Regions from separate parts of the Streptomyces sp. TN58 genome, predicted to be linked through region 2. Evidence: riboswitches for the same ligand, from Rfam matches in the RefSeq annotation. Region 2 holds a riboswitch; each other region holds the start of a gene.

Region 1 (7,079 bases), 320 kb from region 2:
AGGGGTGGGCAGCGAGGGCGTCCTTGGACTCGGCGGCGCCGATGAAGCCGACGGGCACGCCGATGACGGCGGCGGGGCGCGGGGCACCCTCCTCGATCATCTCCAGGAGCCGGAACAGTGCGGTCGGCGCGTTGCCGACGGCGACCACGGAGCCTTCCAACAGGCCGCGGTCGCGCCACACTTCGAGCGCGGCGGCGCTGCGGGTGGTGCCCATCTTCGCGGCGAGGTCGGGGACCGCCGGGTCGGAGAGGGTGCAGATCACGTCGTTGTCGGCGGGCAGCCGCTTGCGGGTGACGCCGCTGGCGACCATCTGGACGTCGCACAGGATCGGCGCGCCCGCCTCCAGCGCGGCGCGGGCGCGCAGCACCACCTCGGGGGTGTACCCCAGGTCCTGCGGGAGGTCGGTCATCCCGCAGGCGTGAATCATGCGCACCGCGACCTGGGCGACCGAGGCGGGCAGCCCGGAGAGGTCCGCCTCGGCGCGGATCGTGGCAAAGGACTGGCGGTAGATCGCGGCGCCGTCCTTCTCGTACTCAAACACGGTGTACTCGCTCATTTCTTCACTGCGTCTTCGGACTCTGGGGTGATGAGGTGTTCGCGCGTGCGGCCGTGAGGGCGGCCGCCAGGTCTGGCCGGTGCGGCAGGGTGCGCCCGTCCACGGAGAGCCGGTAGCCGTCCGCGGTGGCGAGCGCGTCCACCCACTGCGTGCCCCGCGGGTGGCCGCAGCGGCGCTCGCAGCCCGACCAGTGCACGGGCAGCGGCCCGGGTGCCCGCTCCACCAGGGCGCGGGCGTCGGCGCGTACGTCCGCGAGGGACTTGGCGCAACCGGGGCGCCCGGTACAGGCCGTGACGGACCGCCAGGGACTGTCCGGGGAGACGACCAGGCCGGCCTCTTCCAGCGGGGCGGGGTCCGCGGCGCCGGGGAGGACGATCGTGCGCCACGGGGTGATCCGCAACCCGCCGCCGCGCTCGGCCACTTGGACGAGGGCCCTCCACTGTCCGGTGCTCAGCCGGCCGAACGGGGGCAGCACGCACAGCGGATCGTACGGTCCGGGCGGGGGCGGGGCGCAGTACGGCCAGTCCACGGCGGGCACGCGCACCGCGCCGATGCCGGCGTCGGCCAGCCGGGCCGCGAGCAGCCCGTCGTCCAGGGCGTGTCCGGCGGGCAGTTCGGCCACGCGCCAGGCGCGGGTGCCGGCCGCGTCCACGGCGTCGAGGAAGTACTCGGCGGCGAGCAGCGCGGCCCGTGGGGCGTCCCGGCCGGCGACGGCCACCGCGCCCTCGGCCGCCCCGAGGCGTACCAGGGCCCGGTCGCCGGGCTGTCCGAGAACGGTGATGTCGGGTTCCAGGGCGGCCACGTCGCCGCGTCCGTCGTCGAGGGCGAAGAGGAAGCGGCCGGACAGGGCGGTGACGCGGGTGTTCGCGCACAGCAGCCGGTCCAGCTCGCGTACCCAGGGCAGGACGTCCTGCGAGGTGGGGGTGGCGACGATGTTGCGTACGCGTTCGTGCGCGGGCGCCGGCAGCAGCCCGGCGGCGTCCAGCACCTCGGCGAGCCCGGCACCGCAGCCGTCGCCGAGGCCGCGCAGCTGCACGTTGCCGCGGGAGGTGAGTTCGAGGTGCCCGTCGCCGAACCGGTCGGCGGCGCAGGCGAGGTGCGCGGCCTGCTCCGCGGTCAGCGCGCCGCCGGGGATCCGCACCCGCGCGAGGTACCCGTCGTCCGCCGCGTGCAGCCGGAGCGCACCGGGGCAGGCGTCACCGCGGTCCCGTATGACGGGTTCGTCCCGCGATACGGCGGAGGGGGGCTGGGGCATGGCGGCGAGCATACCCACGATTCAACTCCCCGGAACTGTGTCCACCGCCACCCTCCGCTTCGAGCCCCGCCGGCGTTTGAGGCGCGGGGACCCGGGGGCAGAGCCCCCACATTCCAGCCCCGCCGGCGTTTGAGGCGCGGGGGCCCGGGGGCAGAGCCCCCACATTCCAGCCCCGCCGGCGTTTGAGGCGCGGGGGCCCGGGGGCAGAGCCCCCACATTCCAGCCCCGCCGGCGTTTGAGGCGCGGGGGCCCGGGGGCAGAGCCCCCGCAACGGCGCCGCACCCGCGCACCGCACCCGCCCCAACCGGCGGAGCCACCCGCCAACCCACCCGCCCAACCGGCGGAGCCACCCGCCCAACCGGCGGAGCCCACCGCCACCTAGGATGACCACCGGCGTTCCATACGGTCCGCCGTCGCCGAGGACGGCGACATGGGAGGAAGCCCGGTGCGATTCCGGCGCGGTCCCGCCACTGTGAACCCGGCAGAGCCAGACGGCCGGGTGAGTCAGGAACTCCCGCTGTCCTCACTGCCCGGGGCGCGGAAACCCCGAGGAAGGCCTGCCGCCGCATGATCCTGCTGCTGTCGACGTCCGACACCGATCTGCTCAGCGCCCGCGCGGCGAACACGGCGGACGCCCCCGTCCCGTACCGGTTCGCGAACCCCTCCCGCCTTCCCCTCGACGACCTCCCCGGCCTCCTCGACGGCGCCGACCTGGTCGTCGTACGCCTCCTCGGCGGCCTGCGCGCCTGGCAGGACGGCCTGGACCTGCTGCTGGCCCCCGGCCAGACCCGCCCGGTCGTGGTCCTGACGGGCGAACAGGCCCCGGACGCCCAGCTGATGGAGGCCTCCACCGTCCCGATCGGCATCGCGGCCGAGGCGCACGCCTACCTCGCGCACGGCGGCCCGGCCAACCTCGAACACCTGGCCCGCTTCCTCTCCGACACCGTCCTGCTCACCGGCCACGGCTTCGAGCCGCCCGCCGCCGCACCCACCTGGGGACCCCTGGAGCGCACCACGCCGCCGCGGACGGACGGCCCCGAGATCGCCGTGCTCTACTACCGCGCCCACCAGATGAGCGGCAACACCGGCTTCGTGCACGCCCTGTGCGAGGCCATCGAGGCGCACGGCGCCCGGCCGGTCCCGCTGTACGTCTCCTCCCTGCGCAGCCCCGAGCCGGCCCTCGTCGAGGCCCTGAAGTCCGCGGACGCGGTCGTCACCACCGTCCTCGCGGCCGGCGGCACCAAGCCCGCCACCGCCTCGGCGGGCGGGGACGACGAGTCCTGGGACGCGGGCGCGCTCGCCGCGCTCGGCGTGCCGATCCTCCAGGCCCTGTGCCTGACCGGCTCCCGCTCCGCCTGGGAGGACAACGACGAGGGGCTGTCCCCGCTGGACGCCGCGACGCAGGTCGCCGTACCGGAGTTCGACGGCCGTCTGATCACCGTCCCGTTCTCCTTCAAGGAGTTCGACGAGGACGGCCTGCCCGCCTACGTCGCCGACCACGAGCGGGCCTCCCGGGTCGCGGGCATCGCCGTACGCCACGCCCGGCTGCGCCACATCGAGCGCCGCGACAAGAGGATCGCGCTCGTCCTCTCGGCGTACCCGACCAAGCACTCCCGCATCGGCAACGCCGTCGGCCTGGACACCCCGGCCAGCGCGGTGGAGCTGCTGCGCACCCTGATCGCCGAGGGCTACGACTTCGGCCCGGTCACCGAGATCCCCGGCCTGGTGTCGGGCGACGGCGACGAGCTGATCCGCGCCCTGATCGAGGCCGGCGGCCACGACCAGGACTGGCTCACCGAGGAGCAGCTGGCCCGCAACCCGGTCCGCATCCCCGCCGCCGACTACAAGCGCTGGTTCGCCGAGCTGCCGGCCGAGCTGCGCGACAGCGTCGAGGAGCACTGGGGCGAGGCCCCGGGCAGCATGTTCGTGGACCGTTCCGCGAACCCGGAGGGCGACATCGTCCTGGCCGCCCTGCGCCGCGGGAACCTCCTGATCCTCATCCAGCCGCCGCGCGGCTTCGGCGAGAACCCGATCGCGATCTATCACGACCCCGATCTGCCGCCCTCGCACCACTACCTGGCCGCGTACCGCTGGATCCAGGCGCGCGCGGAGGACGGCGGCTTCGGCGCCGACGCCATGATCCACCTGGGCAAGCACGGCAACCTGGAGTGGCTGCCCGGCAAGAACGCCGGCCTGTCCGCGGCCTGCGCCCCGGACGCCGCCCTCGGCGACCTGCCCCTTGTCTACCCGTTCCTGGTCAACGACCCGGGCGAGGGCACGCAGGCCAAGCGCCGCGTGCACGCCACCCTGGTCGACCACCTGGTGCCGCCGATGGCGCGCGCGGAGTCGTACGGCGACATCGCACGGCTGGAGCAGCACCTGGACGAGTACGCACAGATCTCCGCGATGGACCCGGCGAAGCTGCCGGCGATCCGCGCGCAGATCTGGACGCTGATCCAGGCGGCGAAGCTCGACCACGACCTGGGACTGGAGGAGCGTCCGGACGACGACGGCTTCGACGACTTCCTGCTGCACGTCGACGGCTGGCTGTGCGAGGTCAAGGACGCCCAGATCCGCGACGGCCTGCACGTCCTGGGCGGCGCGCCGTCGGGTGAGGCCCGGGTCAACCTGGTCCTGGCGATTTTGCGCGCCCGGCAGATCTGGGGCGGCACCGCCGCCCTTCCGGGTCTGCGCGAGGCGCTGGGCCTGGACGAGTCCGCGGCCACCCGTACCTCGGCCGACGCCGTCGAGGAGACGGCCCGCGCCCTGGTGCAGGCGATGGAGGACGCGGGCTGGGACCCCGCCGCGGTCTCCGCGGTCGCGGCGGACCACTCCCCGGAGGTGGGGGCGGTCCTGGCCTTCGCGGCGAACGAGGTCGTGCCGCGCCTGGCGGGCACCACGGACGAGATCGCCCACGTGGTCGCGGCCCTCGACGGCCGGTTCGTGCCGGCAGGCCCCTCCGGTTCGCCGCTGCGCGGTCTGGTGAACGTCCTGCCGACGGGCCGCAACTTCTACTCGGTCGACCCCAAGGCCGTCCCGTCCCGCCTCGCGTGGGAGACGGGCCAGGCCCTGGCCGACTCCCTGCTCACGCGCTACCGCACCGACAACGGCGAGTGGCCGGCCTCGGTCGGCCTGTCCCTGTGGGGTACGAGCGCGATGCGCACGGCGGGCGACGACATCGCCGAGGCTCTGGCGCTGCTCGGCATCCGCCCGGTCTGGGACGAGGCCTCGCGGCGCGTGACCGGGCTGGAGCCCATCCCGCTCGCGGAGCTGGGCCGGCCGCGCATCGATGTGACGCTGCGCATCTCGGGCTTCTTCCGCGACGCGTTCCCGCACGTGATCGGCCTGCTGGACGACGCGGTGCGGCTCGCGGCCTCGCTGGAGGAGCCGGAGTCCGGCAACTTCGTACGCGCGCACGCGCAGGCGGATCTGGCCCTGCACGGTGACGAGCGCCGTGCGACGACCCGTATCTTCGGCTCGCGCCCGGGTACGTACGGGGCGGGCATCCTGCAGCTGATCGACTCCCGCGACTGGCGTACGGACGCCGACCTGGCGGAGGTGTACACGGTGTGGGGCGGTTACGCCTACGGCCGCGGCCTCGAAGGCCGGCCCGCGCGGGACGAGATGGAGACGGCCTACAAGCGGATCACGGTCGCGGCGAAGAACACCGACACCCGCGAGCACGACATCGCGGACTCGGACGACTACTTCCAGTACCACGGCGGCATGGTGGCCACCGTACGCGCGCTGCGGGGCACGGCCCCGGAGGCGTACATCGGCGACTCCACCCGCCCGGAGACGGTCAAGACGCGCACCCTGGTGGAGGAGACCTCGCGGGTCTTCCGCGCCCGCGTCGTGAACCCGAAGTGGATCGAGGCGATGCGCCGCCACGGCTACAAGGGCGCCTTCGAGCTCGCGGCCACGGTGGACTACCTCTTCGGCTACGACGCCACGACGGGCGTCGTCGCGGACTGGATGTACGACAAGCTCACCGAGGCGTACGTCCTGGACCCGGCCAACCGGGCGTTCCTGGAGGAGGCCAACCCGTGGGCGCTGCACGGCATCGCGGAACGCCTCCTCGAAGCGGAGTCGCGCGGCATGTGGGAGAAGCCGGACGCGCGGATCCTCGAAGCGCTGCGCCAGGTGTACCTGGAGACCGAGGGCAATCTGGAGGGTGAGGCGGAGTAGGACCACATCCGCCTGCGGCCGCTCGGCGGCCGTACACGGGCCGCACGGCGAAGGCCGTCCTCCCCCGCACCCGTCGACGGGCGTGGGGAGGACGGCCTTCGCGCGGCGCCCTGCTCCGGCCGGATCCGCGCACCCCGAGTACGCGCACGGCCGGAGGGCAGGGGTCGGCACCACACACGTGGGCAAACCTAACCCAATCGGACAATCAGCTCGCGTTGCGGCACGCCGCCGGTGTGTCAGGAGATGTCCTCGACGCGCTTGCCGTCGACGAGGTGGCGGGGCAGGTACGCCAGCCCCTCCGGGTCGATCGGGAAGCCCTGGTCGTGGGCGAGGCAGGCCATGGCGAGCACGCCGAGCGCCACCCGGGCGCGCGGCGCCCCGGACTCCCGCCAGTAACCGCCGTGTTCGGCGATGGCCTCGGGCAGCACCTCGGCGAAGGTCTCGTGCTCACGGGTGAAGAGGCGGTGGAAGAGCGCCACCGGCTGGAAGTCCACACCGTTGACGAACTCGTCCGGCGCGTGGGTCAGCGCCTCGGGCAGGGACGTCTGCATGGCGGCGAGCAGCTTCTCCACGACCGCGTCGGTGGGGCCGCCGGAGAGGTAGGTCCGCAGGGCCTCGATCCAGTGCAGGACGTGGACGTCGACGGTGTCGTCCTGCCGCAGCACCTCCAAGGGCACCTCGCACAGCCGGGCCACCCGGTCGTGCGCCCGGCAGACGAGCGCGAGGTAGACGGCGTCGAGCCAGGCGCGGGCGTCCGCGGGCGGCGCCGCGGGCGTGGCGGGCAGCCGCAGGGTGTTCCCCTCGCCCAGACACCACTGCTCCGGCCCGGAGCCGGTGAACAGCGCGGTACCGAGCCGTACGGCCGTTTCCCACGCGTCCCACGTGTCGATCTCGGACGCGACGGGATCGGCGGTGCACCGGACATGGGCCAGCGCCAGTGCCGAGGCGAAGGCGTCACCGAGCCCCGACGGGTCCTGCGCGAGCCGCGCCACGGACTCGACGGTCGCACGCGTCAGCTCGGCCGGCCCCGGGGCGGCTCTCCCCACGCGGATCCGGCCGGCCCGGTCGAGACGGACCAGG
Region 2 (7,079 bases):
GGACAGGATGTCCACCCAGATCAGCAGGACGGCGCCCGCGAGGGGGGCGACGGCCAGCAGCCGGCGGTGGTCCGCGCCGACCAGCATCCGTGCGGCGTGCGGGACCATCAGGCCGACGAAACCGATCGCTCCGCTCACCGCGACCACGGTCCCCGTGACGGCGGCGCAGACCAGGAACAGCTCCTTGCGCAGCCTCCCCGCGTCCACCCCCAGGGCGGCCGCGGTCTCGTCACCCATCGCCAGGGCGTTCAGGCGACGCGCCGACACGGTGAGGTGGGCGAGGCCGAGGAGCACGGCTCCCGCGGCGATGGGAACGGAGGCCCAGCTGGCTCCGCCGAGGCTGCCGAGCAGCCACATCATCGCGGAGCGGGCCGCCTCGCCGCGCTCGGCCGCGAACACCATGAAGGTGGTGACGGCCGAGAAGCCGTAGTACATCGCGGTGCCCGTCAGGACGAGCCGCAGCGGGGTCAGACCATCAGCGGTGTGGGCGATCGCGTACACCAGCGCCATGGCGAGGAGCGCGGAGAGGAAGGCCGCCGTGGACAGGGCCCACAGGCCGAGAGCGCCGAAGGCTCCGAAGAGGAGGACGGCATTGGCGCCGACGGCCGCGCCCGAGGATATGCCCAGGACGAACGGGTCGGCGAGGGCGTTACGGACCATGGCCTGCACGGCCACCCCGATCGCCGACAGGCCGGCTCCGACGACCGCGGCCAGCACCGCTCTCGGAAAGCGCAGCTCCCACACGATCGTGTAAGCCGGGACTTCGTCATGCGCTATGGAACCGCCGGTCAGCCCCGCCCACAGAAAACGCAGCACCTCGCCCCAGGACAGTCCCGACGCCCCCAGCCCCGCCCCACAAACGATGGAGAGCACAAGCGCGAAGCACAGGGTGGCGAAGAGCAGGGGCAGGGATACGCGCTTGGGCGGCGCAGGGCCGACGCCGGTAGGCGCTGTGTGAGGTGGCGCGGCTGGTTCGAGTTCCAGGGGTGTGGCCACGGGCGGATCGCCTTCGCCTCAAGCCGTGCCTGCATGAGCACAGGAGCGGCCCGGGACGCGGGGCGCCCTGCGCAGCGCCTTCTCGCAGTCCACGGCGAATTGACAGGAGCCTTCGTCGCCGCGGGTAATCGGGCTCACGGAGCCGCGTGTGCGCCTCCGTCTACCGTTGCGGGTCAGCGCCGGACTTCGACCGGACTTCCCCCGTGGGACGGGTTGCAGCATAGCCTGCACGCGAGGCGCCTTCGCTACCGAACCGCAGATCGGGGGGTGGGGTGTGTCTGGCAGGCGGCAGGATCGAAGGCTTGGGACGCCCAACTGCTTCTGAGCACAGGAAGCGGCATGGCGCCACGCCGTTGACTCAGCACGGACCGGGCCCGTTCCGTAGCGCTCGCCGCGCCGGTCGGACAGCCCCGGCGACGACCTGTGGGAGCGGGTGGCGCCGCTGTAGCCCGCTCCCGCAACGGCACCGTCGCCAACCCAAGCGGCTGTGCGTTCCCGACTGAGTGGCGCTCTCCGCGGGTGGGCTCATTTCCAGACGGCGAACGCCTGGTCGTCGCTGCGCCGCAGAAGGCCGCCCTTTACCCACTCGACCTTCTCGGGCGCCGCGTTGGAGCCCGAGGCGGAGAGGTAGACCGTGCATGCCTCGTAACTCTCGCCGGCCGCGGCTTGCTTGAACTCGCTGAAGTTGTGTTCGTCGAGGCACTTGTCGAACTTCGGAGCGTCCTTGTAGCTGAGCTTCCCGTCCGTGCCCACGATGGGTTCCGGGAAGGCGCTCATGATGTTCAACCGGGTCAACAGGGCACCGTCCGCCGTGACGTCGAAGGAGGGTCCGTTCACATCGCCGGCGTCGGTCTTGGTCACGCGGTAATGGACGTAGTACGGCGTACGGCCTTGATATTTGGCTGCCTCCTTGAGCACGGACAGGTCGCCGGAGGTCCCGGCGACCACGCGCAACACGCTGACCTCAAGGTTGTCCTTCTTCGCCGTGGCACCGTAAGACAGCTCCTGGGCGCCGGAGCATCCGGTGAGTGCGAATGTGGCGGCGGCGAGGACGGCGAGTACCGTACGAGTGTGCAAGGTTCCCCCTGTGTTACTGATCGAAAGTTTCGCGGGCGGTGGGCGGTCAGGACATGCCGAAGAGGACGCGCCGCGCGTCGGACTGATGAGGGAGCGGGTCGCGGACGGGTCATGCCGTGATCTCCCGAAGTGCGATCAAGCCAGCACGACAAGTCCGGCTTCCGCGATGTCCACGTCTCTGATCGGCCGGCCCTCCTCCCTGTGTGGGCGCTCGTAAGAACGTGCTGCTCTACGGGTTGCTTGTCACCTCGAAGCCCGAGCCGTAGACGTCGGCGGGATCGGCGGTGTCACGGGCGCGCAGGTCGGCGAGGATGTTGGCCGAGCTGGTGTACACGTAGGGGGGAATGCCGAGGATGATGCCCTTGGTTATGCCCGCCCAGGGGCCCTCCGCCTGGAATCCATTGGCCTCAGAGGGGTACGCGGTGCCCGGTACGTGCCAGATGGCCGGGCCGCCGGAGTCGCCACCCTTGTGCTTGGCGTGCGACTGGTAGATGCCGCTGCTGCTGTTGGTGATCCGCCCGTACCAGACGCCCAGTTGCCCGGACACCACGAGTTCGTTGTTGTTGAACAGAGCGGCGCCGAGGAGACGCTCGTCGTCGCGGGCGGGCGACAGGGCGTTCGGGCTGGCCTTGCCGCCGGGGACCTCCAGTTCGTCGGTCTGCTTCAGATGCGGCCCCTGTGATGAGAGTGCCACTCCATCGACCAGTTCGATGATCATGTAGTCCTTGGTCAGGTGTCCGGTCATCGAACCCTCGGGGTCCTTGAAATAGCGCACGTACCCGATCGGGCCGGCGGCGATGTCCTGCCGGTGGTAGACGGGGGCGATGTTCTCGTGGATCTCGCGGTCCGCATAGCGCGGGTCGTTGATGCAGTGGCCCGCGGATATGGCGATCTTCCGCCCGTAGTCGTCCTTGCCGACCGCTCCCACGGTGCAGAAGGCGTCGGGCATGGCCGGGTTGAAGGCGATCTGCATGCCGTTGTGCACGCGCTTGCCGGAAACGCGGTCCTCCGGCGCGGTGTCGGCGGCGGAGGCGGTGCCGGCGCCGAGGGTCCCGGCGAGTGCCAGGGTCATGGTGAGTGTGCTGAGTCGTCGGAACATGCGTGCTTCCTGTCTGTCGGGGTGGCTGTTCGTGCCTCGTCCGCCATGCCCTTGGCGGGGTGTCGATCGACGCGATGTGGATCACGGCTGAGGCGCCCCGCCGCGGTGCCGTAGGGCGCGGCTAGGGGTTGATGCCGTCGAACTGCAGGACCCGGTAGGGCGGTTGGTGCAGGACGCCGGGCCACTGGGAGACGATGAGGGTGAGCGAGGTCGCACTCGCGCTGCCCGGGTGGATGTAGCCGCCGTACAGGTAGGGGATCTGCGGCTTGCCCCAGTGGTTCGCCGGCCAGCGGTTGTCCCCGACGATCTGCGGCTTGGGTGCGGTCCACACGGCGTCGGGACGCGACGCGGACCGGGTGCTGATGGAGTAGTCGGTGACGTCGAAGTAGCTCATGCAGTACCGGCCCCCGATCCGCTTGACCGAGAACTCGCCGATGTGGTTGCCGGTCAGGATCGGCGAGGGCCCGACGGCGTTGGTCCACTGCCAGCGACCTTCGTGGTGTGCCCAGTTCTGCTGGGCGCCGAAGTTCCCCGCCCGGAAGTCGTCGGGGCGGATCCGGAAGAGTTGGATGGCCCCACCGTCGGCGGTGTTGCGGTGTGTCCCGTTCCAGCGCTTGGAGAAGATGTAGAGCCAGCCGTCGGGGTCGATGCCCGCGAAGGACCACATCCCGTACATGGACTGGTTCACGCCCTGCATGTCACCCGCCCAGTGGTACGGGTAGTCGTGCCAGGTGACGCCGTGGTCGTCCGAGTAGGCGACGCCGGACATCACCGAGCCGTCGTAGCCCGCGGGCGGCTCCCACGTGCCGACCGAGGTGTACTGGATGTACGTGCGTCCGCCGAACTCGATGCAATCGTTGGGGATGCGGCTCACCTCGAAGCCGAACCCGTTGTCCGCGTTGGTCCGGTAGTCGAACAGTTGCCGGGCCTGGCCGCCCGTGGGCAATGCCCAGGTGAACGAGATGGGGGTCGCGCCGGAGGCGTCGAACCCGCCCTGGCAAAGCATCAGCGGCGAGCCGAGGTAGTCGCCGTACTGCTGCATGCCGGACCATGTGTCGCCGAAGACGTAGCCCCAGGTGCCGTCGTGTTCGCGGTAGTACGGGATGGCGAGGTCGCTGGAGCCGATCCCCTGGGCGGCGGCCGAGTCCCCGGGCTCGTCGCACAGGGGGGTGCCGCGCTGTGCGGCCCAGGCGGGGGTGGCCGGGGCGACGGCGGCCAGGCCTGCGCCCAGGGCAAGGCCGCCGCCGGCCCTGAGGACGGTACGGCGAGAGAGGTGGGGTCGGCGGCCCGTGGGGGGCGATTCGGTCATGGTCGTTCCTCCGAGCAGAGGGGAAGGGGAGCAGATGGTGCCTGTGAGTGCGATGCGATGGGGTGTGCGCGGGCCCGGGGGGGCCTGGGCGTGCGTCAGCCCGCCGCGGCGAAGGCGGCTTCGAGGCCCGGAACGTAGTCGGCGAATGCCGGGGCCCAGCAACCGTAGTTGTGGCCGCCGTTGCAGCCCGGGGCCAATGAGGCGCCGTTGCCGTAGTTGACGAGGCGGCTGGGGACGCCGAGCTGGTCGAGGCGGGCCTTGACGGTCTTGGAGGCCGCCGCGGTGTGGACGTCGATGACATCGTTGTTGCCGGTGTAGAGGGTGATGCCGGTGCGGGACAGCCTGGCGAGGTTGGCAGGCGCGGCCGGGTCCACGGCCTTCCACACGCGGTCGGCGTTGAAAACCGGGTAGGGGGAGCCGAAGATGGCGTCGCTGTCGACGTAGGGACCGTAGCCGGTGCACTTGCCGGAGCCGGACGTGCTGGAGGAACTGCTCACGGCGCACCAGGCGCCGGTGAGGTTGAGCTCGGTGGCCAGGACGGCGGCGCGGACCTGCGGCATGCCGAAGTCGATTCCTCCGGAGAGCGCGGCGACGTGACCGAACAGGTCGGGGCGTGCCTCGGCGTAGTGGAGGGAGCCGTAGCCGCCCATGGACAGTCCGACGACGGCCCGGTGGTCCCGGTCGGTGCGGGTACGGAGGTTGGCGTCGATGAACGGGACGACCTGGGTGAGGTGGAAGGTCTCCCAGTTCGCGGCGCCTTCGGCGGTGTTCTGCATCTGCCAGTCGGCGTACCAGCCCTTCAACCCGCCGTCCGGCACCACGGTGATCATCGAGTCGGAGTGGAGTGCCGGGGCGGCCGCGACGTCGTCGACGGTGCCGCCGCCGCCGTGCAGGAAGTAGGTGACCGGCCACCGCCGTTCGGGGGCGGCGTCGTACCCGGCGGGAAGGAGAACGCGGATCTTGTGCTGCCCCGAGAGCTGCTTCGTGGTGACGGTGAGCGTGAAGTCCGTGGGGCTGTGCACCTCGGTGGCCCCGGGGAGCACGGTCAGCCCGTGCCCGTCGGTGAAGACGGGGAGAGCGGCGACGGCAGGGGGGCCGGTGACCGCGGGCGCGGTCCTCAGGGTGTCGGCGTGCGCCGTGGCGGCGCCCGTGAGGGCGGCAAGCGCGAGGGCGACGCCTGCGGTGGTGCGGCGGAGGGACATCATCGGGAACCCTTCGTCGAGGGGTGTGCCCGCGGCACGGTGAGGTGCGGCGGACCGGACGCCCCGATGTTGGTCTCCCGTGCCCTTCGACGGACAGGCCGTGCCACCGGCCATATGTGACCGGCATTCACCGGAGTGGGCCATCCCTGCCCCGACCGGTCGTCCCGACGGTCGTCTGGTGTCGCACGCCCGTGGTCAGGAGGCGTCGGCGCCAGTCCGTGGGGACGGAAGGGTGACCGGTGCGAAGGCGGTGTCCTGTCGGCGGAACGCGCTCCCGAGGTGATGCTGCAACCGGACGTGGCGGAACTGGTACACGGCGCCGGTCTGCCGAAGTACTCCGCGGTGGTAGGCATCCTCCAGGAAGGCGACGAGATCCCAGGGGAGCCTCCCGGTCAGCGGCAGCCAGACTCGGGCGAACACGAACCACTGCCCCCATGCGGTGAAAGCGAGCACGTAGGACCCCGCGCCTCCGAGTCCGCCGATCGATCCGATGAACAGGCTGTCCGGCATTGCCCAGTTGAGCCGGCCCAGTGACCCCTGGAGCAGCAGGACGAGCAGGTACCCGCCGAAGGCGATGGCCACTGTGAGCGCGGTGGCCAGGACGAGGAACTGCCGGCCCACCGTCGTGCGGTTGGACGCCAGCGCACTGACCGGGGTAGCCGCGGCGGTGACGTCCACGGGCGCCTCCAGCGCGGCAATGAGCCCGAAGACGAGGCCGGCGGCCGAGCCGAAGGTCAGCCCCAGGAACAGCATGTTGATCAGAGTGCCCTCGATGACCCGGGGCTCCGCGAGCGGGATCCCCGAGTACAGAGAGCGCTCAAGGGCGAGCGCGCAGGCACAGCCGATGCCCATGACGCTCCCGCCGAACATACCGTGCCCGAATCGGACGATGAAGGTGCGCAGGGGACTGCGGCCGAGCCGGTCGTGGGCGGCCCGCAGCGTCACTCGGATGCGGGCCGGTTCAAAGTCCGTCCGGAGCCCGGACCTGTCCATGAGCGCATAGACGGACCCGAAGGCGAGTCCCGCAACCGGGCCCATGAGAGCGCCCTGCAGCAGGAGTTCACCGATGCCGAGCGGGGTCAGCAGCAGGCCGATCAGCCAGTCGGCCAGGGTGACGCTCAGAGCGGTGGCCAAGGCGATGACGAGGGTGCGGGTCGCACGGGACAGTGAGTCGCCGACGTGCCACCACGCGAGGTCGTGCCGGTCGCGGTCGAGACCGACCAGGTGGTGGGCGAGGTAGCCGAGCCAGCGCTCGGCACGTGCGGAGTCCCAGCCCGGGCTCCTGGGCCGCCGGCCCCCGGCATCCCGTTCGGGGGCGCGGTGGCGGTAGACGGCGGGCACGAAGCCGGCCAGCAGGTGTTCCTCCAGCGCCTTCGCCGTGGGGAAACGGGCGGCG
Region 3 (7,079 bases), 690 kb from region 2:
GCGCGAGCGCAGGTAGTAGGTGGTCTTCAGGCCCTGCTTCCAGGCGTACGCGTACATCGAGCTGAGCTTGCCGATGGTCGGCGTCTCCAGGAACAGGTTCAGCGACTGCGACTGGTCCAGGAACGGCGTGCGGGCCGCCGCCATGTCGATCAGACCGCGCTGCGGGATCTCCCACGCCGTGCGGTACAGCTCGCGCACCTCGGCCGGGATCCAGCCGAAGCCCTGCACCGAGCCCGAGGAGTCGCGCAGCGCCTCACGGGTCTGGGCGTCCCACACGCCGAGCTGCTTCAGCTCCTCCACCAGATAGCCGTTGACCTGGAGGAACTCGCCCGACAGCGTCTCGCGCTTGAACAGGTTGGAGACCTGCGGCTCGATGCACTCGTACACGCCGGCGATCGAGGCGATCGTCGCAGTCGGCGCGATGGCCAGCAGCAGGGAGTTGCGCATGCCGGTCTCGGCGACCCGGGCGCGCAGCGCGTCCCAGCGCTCCGGCCAGTTCAGCTCGGTGTCGTAGTGGTCCGGGTGCAGGACGCCACGCGCGGTACGGGTCTGCTCCCAGGCCGGCAGCGGGCCGCTGCGCTCGGCGAGGTCGCAGGAGGCCTCGTACGCGGCCAGCATGATGCGCTCGGAGAGCTTGGTCGACAGGGCCTTCGCCTCGGGGGAGTCGAAGGGCAGCTTCAGCTTGAAGAAGACGTCCTGGAGGCCCATCGCGCCCAGGCCCACCGGACGCCAGCGGGCGTTGGAGCGGCCGGCCTGCTCGGTCGGGTAGAAGTTGATGTCCACCACGCGGTCGAGGAAGGTCACCGCCGTGCGGACGGTCTCGTCCAGGCGCTCCCAGTCGATCTCGCCGGTCTCCGGGAGCACGAAGGCGCCCAGGTTGACCGAGCCGAGGTTGCAGACGGCCGTCTCTCCGTCGTTGGTGACCTCGATGATCTCGGTGCACAGGTTCGAGGAGTGGACGACGGTGCCCGGCTCGGCGGTCTGGTTGGCCGTGCGGTTGGACGCGTCCTTGAAGGTCATCCAGCCCTGGCCGGTCTGCGCGAGGGTGCGCATCATCCGGCCGTACAGGTCGCGGGCGGGCATGGTCTTGCGGGCCAGGCCGTCGGCCTCGGCCTTGCGGTAGGCGGCGTCGAACTCGTCGCCCCACAGGTCGACCAGCTCGGGCACGTCGGCCGGGGAGAACAGCGACCACTCGGCGTCGGCGTTCACGCGGCGCATGAACTCGTCCGGCACCCAGTGGGCCAGGTTCAGGTTGTGGGTGCGGCGCTGGTCCTCACCGGTGTTGTCGCGGAGCTCCAGGAACTCCTCGATGTCCGCGTGCCAGGTCTCCAGGTAGACGGCGGCGGCGCCCTTGCGGCGGCCGCCCTGGTTCACGGCGGCGACGGAGGCGTCGAGGGTCTTCAGGAACGGCACGATGCCGTTGGAGTGGCCGTTGGTGCCGCGGATCAGCGAACCGCGGGCGCGGATGCGGGAGTACGACAGGCCGATGCCGCCCGCGTGCTTCGACAGGCGCGCGACCTGGTGGTAGCGGTCGTAGATCGAGTCCAGCTCGTCCAGCGGGGAGTCCAGCAGGTAGCAGGAGGACATCTGCGGGTGCCGGGTGCCGGAGTTGAAGAGCGTGGGGGAGGACGGCAGGTAGTCGAGGCGGCTCATCAGCCGGTACAGCGAGGCCACCTCCTCGACGGCCTGGACGCTCTCGTCCGCGGCGAGGCCGCAGGCCACGCGCAGCATGAAGTACTGCGGGGTCTCGATGACCTGACGGGTGATGGGGTGGCGCAGCAGGTAGCGGCTGTGCAGGGTGCGCAGGCCGAAGAAGCCGAAGCGGTCGTCGGCGCCCTCGGCGAGGGTGTGCTCGACCAGTGCGTCCAGGCGGCTCGCGTGCGCGCGTACGAACTCGGCGGTGCGGTCGGCGATGAGGCCCTCGCGGTGGCCGACCTCGACGGAGGCGGAGAAGGAGGTGGATCCCTGGCTCGCGGCCTCGTCCCGCACGGCCAGCGTCAGCAGGCGGGCGGCGAGCTTCGAGTAGGCGGGGTCCTCGGAGATCAGACCGGCGGCGGACTCGGTGGCCAGACCCCGCAGTTCGGCGTCGTCGGCGGCGGAGCTGCGGCCGCGGAGCGCGGCGGCGGCGACGCGGCCCGGGTCGGTGTCGGGGAGGTCCGCCGTCAGTTCGGTGAGGGTACGCAGCAGCGTGGCCCCCGGGCCCTCGGTGTTGTCGCCAGAAACGGACTCGGCGCGCGGTGCGGAAGGCGCGATGGTCACGGCGGGAGCTCTCCCTCGCTCGGCCCGGTCAACGGCGGGCGGGCGCGGGCGCATGCGGGCGTGGCAGGAACGGGCACACCGCATGGCGTCCACCGGCCCAACCGCGAGGCCCGGACGTGTCGGCACCCGGGTCGGTCGATCCGGGCGCGCTGACGGCAGGTCATCGGACTTGGCGTCCGGATGTCGGACACTTCATACCGTTGCGGGACAGTTCCGGATTCCCACCGGATTCCCCTGCGGCGACAGCAGGCATGAGCATACATGTGGGGGCGGCCTCATGCGGCAGCCCCCACATGTAGTGTCGGCGCGGCTACAGCTTGAGTCGGTACGTCAGGAGTTTCAGGCCCTCGATGGGCGCCCAGTCCCGCTCCGGAGTGCGTACGAAACCCAGCCGTACGTAGATCCGGTGGGCCCCGGCCATGCTGCGCTGGGTGGAGAGCACCAGGCCCGTGACGCCCTCGATCGCCCGCGCCCGCTCGACGCACGCCCGCACCAGGGCCTCGCCGGCGCCCTGGCCCCGGGCCGCGTGGGCCACCGCCAGCATCCGGAACTCCGCCTCGTCCGGGCCGGCTATGTCGGCGAGCGGGCTGCCGGGTGCGGCGAAGGTCACCCCGCCGAGCACCCGCCCGTCACGCTCGGCGACGAGCACCTCGGCCCGGGCGGCCCGGCCGGCCACGTCGCGCAGCACGTGCAGGTACGCGTCGTCCTCGTTGAAGTCCAGGTGCCCGTCGGCGAGGTAGGCCTGCGCCGTCATCTCGCCCAGCTCGGCGTGGTCGGCGTCCCGTACCGCTCTGATCGTGATGTCCATGCGGTCGAGTGTGCAGGACGCCTGTCGGCGCCCGGCGCTATCGTCGGAGACAGCACCGTCGAGGAAGGTGAGCGAGGCATGACCGTGATGACCGACAGGCCCCACATGCTGACCGAGGACTTCGAGGCTGTCGCGCGTATAGCCGCCAGAGAGGTCGAAGGTCTGCGGCTGGAGTTCATCGACGGGGTCATCAGGAGCAAGGCAGTGCCGGACGGAGATCACGACCGCATCGTTCTGTGGCTCGCACGCATCTGCATGCAGCACCGGCCCGAGCTGTGGCTTCACGTGGAGCGGGGGTTGGCTGTGGGGGACTACCGCTCGGGTCGCGCCCGTCCCGATGCCGCTCTCGCGGTCGATGACGCGTTTGTCGGCCAGGGCGAGTGGGCCGACCCCGCTCCGGTCCTGATGGTCGTAGAGGTCACCTCGTACGACACCGACACGGACCGGCGTGACCGCGTGGAGAAGCCCCTCGCCTACGCCCAGACGGGCATCCCTGTGTACCTGCTCATCGACCGGGAGGCGTGCGACGTGACCGTGTTCAGTGAACCGGACGGCCGCAGGTATGCGAACACCCGTACGGTGGAGTTCGGGAACGACGTTGAGCTCCCCGATCCGGTCAACATCACCCTTCAGACCGAAGTCCTCAAGGACTGGGTGCGCTGAGGAACGCCTAGGGCCCCGCCGCAGGACGCGGCGGGGCCCCCTCCCCACGTGTCAGCAGCAGCGGAAGCCCTCGCGGGGGTCCGCCTCGCGGGCGTCGGTGCGGGCGCGTTCGAAGGCGCGCCGGGTGGGGACCTCCGCGTCCGGGTCGTGCGAGCGGGCGTGGGCCACGTACCGGTCGTAGGCTGCCTCCCCGGAGAACTCCCGTACGTAGTACCTGGCCCGGGCCAGCACGGCGCGTACGCCGCTCATCCCACCGGCTCCTTGACCTGCCCGCCGCCGGAGTCGCGGTCCGCCGCCGCGGCGAGCTGCGCCCGCTCCTCGGCGGTCGCGATCAGACCGGCCGGGGCGACGATCTTCGACTCGGTCCACGGGACCTCGGACAGCGACGCCGACCCCGGGTCGCGGACGGCCTTGAGGCAGGTCCGCAGCGCGTCGGCGAGGACCACGATGATCAGGACGGCGAACAGGGCGCACAGCACGCCGTCGACCGTGGCGTTGGTGACGATCGTGTGCATGTCGTCCATGTTCTTCGCCGGGGCCAGAACCTTGTCGGCGTCGATGCCCGCCTGGTACTTGTCGCGCTGGGCGAAGAAGCCGACCTTGACGTCCTCGGAGAAGACCTTCTGGTAGCTGGCGGTGAGGGTCACCGTCGCGTCCCAGACCAGCGGGACGCCCGTCACCCAGGCCCACTTCAGCCGGCCGGACTTGACCAGCAGCGTGGTGCAGACGGCCAGCGCGACCGCGGCGAGCAGCTGGTTGGCGATGCCGAAGAGCGGGAAGAGCTGGTTGATGCCGCCCAGCGGGTCCTTGATGCCGACCCACAGGAAGTAGCCCCACGCGCCGACGACGATCGCGCTCGCGAACCACACGCCGGGCTTCCAGCTGACGTCCTTGAAGGACTTGTGGACGTTGCCGAGGGTGTCCTGGAGCATGAAGCGGCCCACGCGGGTGCCCGCGTCGAGCGTCGTCAGGATGAAGAGCGCTTCGAACATGATCGCGAAGTGGTACCAGAAGGCCTTCATCCCCGCGCCGCCCACGACGGCGGAGAAGATCTCCGACATTCCGAGTGCGAAGGTCGGCGCGCCGCCGGTGCGCGACAGCAGGCTGGATTCCTCGACGTCCTTGGCGGCCTGGGTGAGCGCTTCGGGCGAGATGGCGAAGCCGAAGTTCGTCACCGCCTGCGAGGCGGACTCGACCGTGGTGCCGATGACCCCGCCGGGGGAGTTGACGGCGAAGAAGAGGCCGGGCTCGATGATGCAGGCCGCGATGATGGCCATGACGGCGACGAACGACTCGGTCAGCATGGCGCCGTAGCCGATCATGCGGACCTGGGTCTCCTTCTGGATCATCTTCGGGGTGGTGCCCGAGGAGACCAGGGCGTGGAAGCCCGAGAGCGCGCCGCACGCGATGGTGATGAAGACGAAGGGGAACATCGACCCGGCGAAGACCGGGCCGTCGCCGCGGGCCGCGAAGTCGGTGATGGACGGCATCTTCAGGGTCGGCATCGCGACGACCACGCCGATCGCGAGAAGCGCGATGGTGCCGACCTTCATGAAGGTGGACAGGTAGTCGCGGGGCGCGAGCAGCATCCAGACCGGCAGGACGGACGCCAGGAAGCCGTACACCACCATCCAGATGACGAGCGTCTCCTTCTCCAGGGTGAAGGTCCCGGCGAAGGAGGACTCGGCGACCCAGCCGCCCGCGACGATGGCGAGCAGCAGCAGGGCGACACCGATGAGGGAGACCTCGGTGACCCGGCCCGGCCGCAGGACGCGCAGGTAGAAGCCCATGAAGACGGCGATCGGGATGGTCATGCCGATGGAGAAGACGCCCCAGGGGGAGTGGGCGAGGGCGTTGACGATGACCAGCGCCAGCACCGCCAGCAGGATGATCATGATGGCGAACACGGCGACCAGGGCGGCGGCTCCGCCCACGGGGCCGATCTCGTCCCGCGCCATCTGGCCGAGCGAACGGCCGTCGCGGCGGGTGGAGAAGAACAGCGTCACCATGTCCTGGACGGCGCCCGCGAAGATCACGCCCGCGACGATCCAGATGGTCCCGGGCAGGTAGCCCATCTGCGCGGCGAGCACGGGGCCGACGAGCGGGCCGGCGCCGGCGACGGCGGCGAAGTGGTGGCCGAAGAGCACCCGGCGGTCGGTGGGATGGAAGTCGACACCGTTGTCGAGGCGTTCGGCGGGGGTGGCCCGCGTCGCGTCGACCTTCAGTACGCGGTGCGCGATGAAGCGGGCGTAGAAGCGGTAGGCGATGGCGTACGAGCCCAGTGCGGCGGCGAGCAGCCAGGCCGCGGAGATCTCCTCGCCGCGCGAGAGCGCGAGCACGCCCCAGCCGATGGCGCCGACGAGCCCGACGAGCACCCACACGGCGATGGACTTGGGGGAGGGCGGGCCCGATGGGGTTCCCGGACCCGCCGTGTCCCGTTGTGTCCTTGTTGCTTCCGGTTCAGGCATGATCTCTCGTCCCCTCGTCGATCATCTGCGTAAGCAGGCGGAATCTACGGGGGATCACCTGGTGAACGTAAGACCCCGTCCGCATTCCGGTCGGGGAATTCCGGTACGCGGGGCGGGGTCCGGCCGTGTCAGACGGCGGGGCGCTTGAGCCTGGCGACGAACTTGTAGCGGTCGCCGCGGTACACCGAGCGCACCCACTCCACCGGTTCGCCGTCGGCGTCCAGGGAGTGCCGGGAGAGCATCAGCATCGGCAGGCCGACGTCCGTGCCGAGCAGGCCGGCCTCGCGGGGGGTGGCCAGGGAGGTCTCGATGGTCTCCTCGGCCTCCGCGAGGTGGACGTCGTACACCTCGGCGAGGGCGGTGTAGAGGGAGGTGTACTTGGCGAGCGAGCGGCGCAGCGCGGGGAAGCGCTTGGCCGACAGGTGGGTGGTCTCGATGGCCATCGGCTCGCCGCTGGCGAGGCGCAGCCGCTCGATGCGCAGCACCCGCCCACCGGTGTTGATCTTCAGCAGGCCGGCGAGGGTGTCGTCGGCGGTCACGTAGCCGATGTCGAGGAGCTGTGAGGTCGGCTCCAGGCCCTGGGCCCGCATGTCCTCCGTGTAGGAGGTCAGTTGCAGGGCCTGCGAGACCTTGGGCTTGGCGACGAAGGTGCCTTTGCCCTGGATCCGCTCCAGTCGTCCCTCGACGACCAGTTCCTGCAGGGCCTGGCGGACCGTGGTGCGCGAGGTGTCGAATTCGGCCGCGAGCGTGCGCTCCGGCGGTACCGGGGTGCCGGGCGGCAGGGTCTCGGTCATGTCGAGCAAGTGCCGCTTGAGTCGGTAGTACTTGGGTACACGCGCCGTGCGAGTGGCTGCCCCGCCGTCCGGCTCCGTGAGTGCCCC

What was found. A riboswitch is a leader RNA that binds a small molecule or an ion and turns the genes downstream of it on or off. The one in region 2 is predicted to bind cobalamin.
Region 1: another riboswitch for cobalamin. It lies ahead of cobN (cobaltochelatase subunit CobN); the one in region 2 lies ahead of BSL84_RS25390 (FecCD family ABC transporter permease).
Region 3: another riboswitch for cobalamin. It lies ahead of BSL84_RS22320 (ribonucleoside-diphosphate reductase subunit alpha); the one in region 2 lies ahead of BSL84_RS25390 (FecCD family ABC transporter permease).

Annotation. Positions count from the first base shown of each region.
Region 1 is NZ_CP018870.1:5,880,798-5,887,876, reverse strand. It holds gene BSL84_RS26665 (precorrin-8X methylmutase) at 1-556, opposite strand, end outside; gene BSL84_RS26660 (cobalamin biosynthesis protein CobG) at 561-1,811, opposite strand; cobalamin riboswitch at 2,198-2,348, shown strand; gene cobN (cobaltochelatase subunit CobN) at 2,379-5,999, shown strand; gene BSL84_RS26650 (immunity 49 family protein) at 6,236-7,079, opposite strand, start outside.
Region 2 is NZ_CP018870.1:5,562,703-5,569,781, reverse strand. It holds gene BSL84_RS25390 (FecCD family ABC transporter permease) at 1-984, opposite strand, end outside; cobalamin riboswitch at 1,098-1,232, opposite strand; gene BSL84_RS25385 (hypothetical protein) at 1,522-2,073, opposite strand; gene BSL84_RS25380 (hypothetical protein) at 2,303-3,172, opposite strand; gene BSL84_RS25375 (DUF4185 domain-containing protein) at 3,294-4,481, opposite strand; gene BSL84_RS25370 (alpha/beta hydrolase) at 4,577-5,686, opposite strand; gene BSL84_RS25365 (XRE family transcriptional regulator) at 5,879-7,079, opposite strand, start outside.
Region 3 is NZ_CP018870.1:4,870,861-4,877,939, forward strand. It holds gene BSL84_RS22320 (ribonucleoside-diphosphate reductase subunit alpha) at 1-2,259, opposite strand, end outside; cobalamin riboswitch at 2,396-2,525, opposite strand; gene BSL84_RS22325 (GNAT family N-acetyltransferase) at 2,570-3,067, opposite strand; gene BSL84_RS22330 (Uma2 family endonuclease) at 3,146-3,730, shown strand; gene BSL84_RS22335 (YbdD/YjiX family protein) at 3,782-3,979, opposite strand; gene BSL84_RS22340 (carbon starvation CstA family protein) at 3,976-6,198, opposite strand; gene BSL84_RS22345 (GntR family transcriptional regulator) at 6,327-7,079, opposite strand, start outside.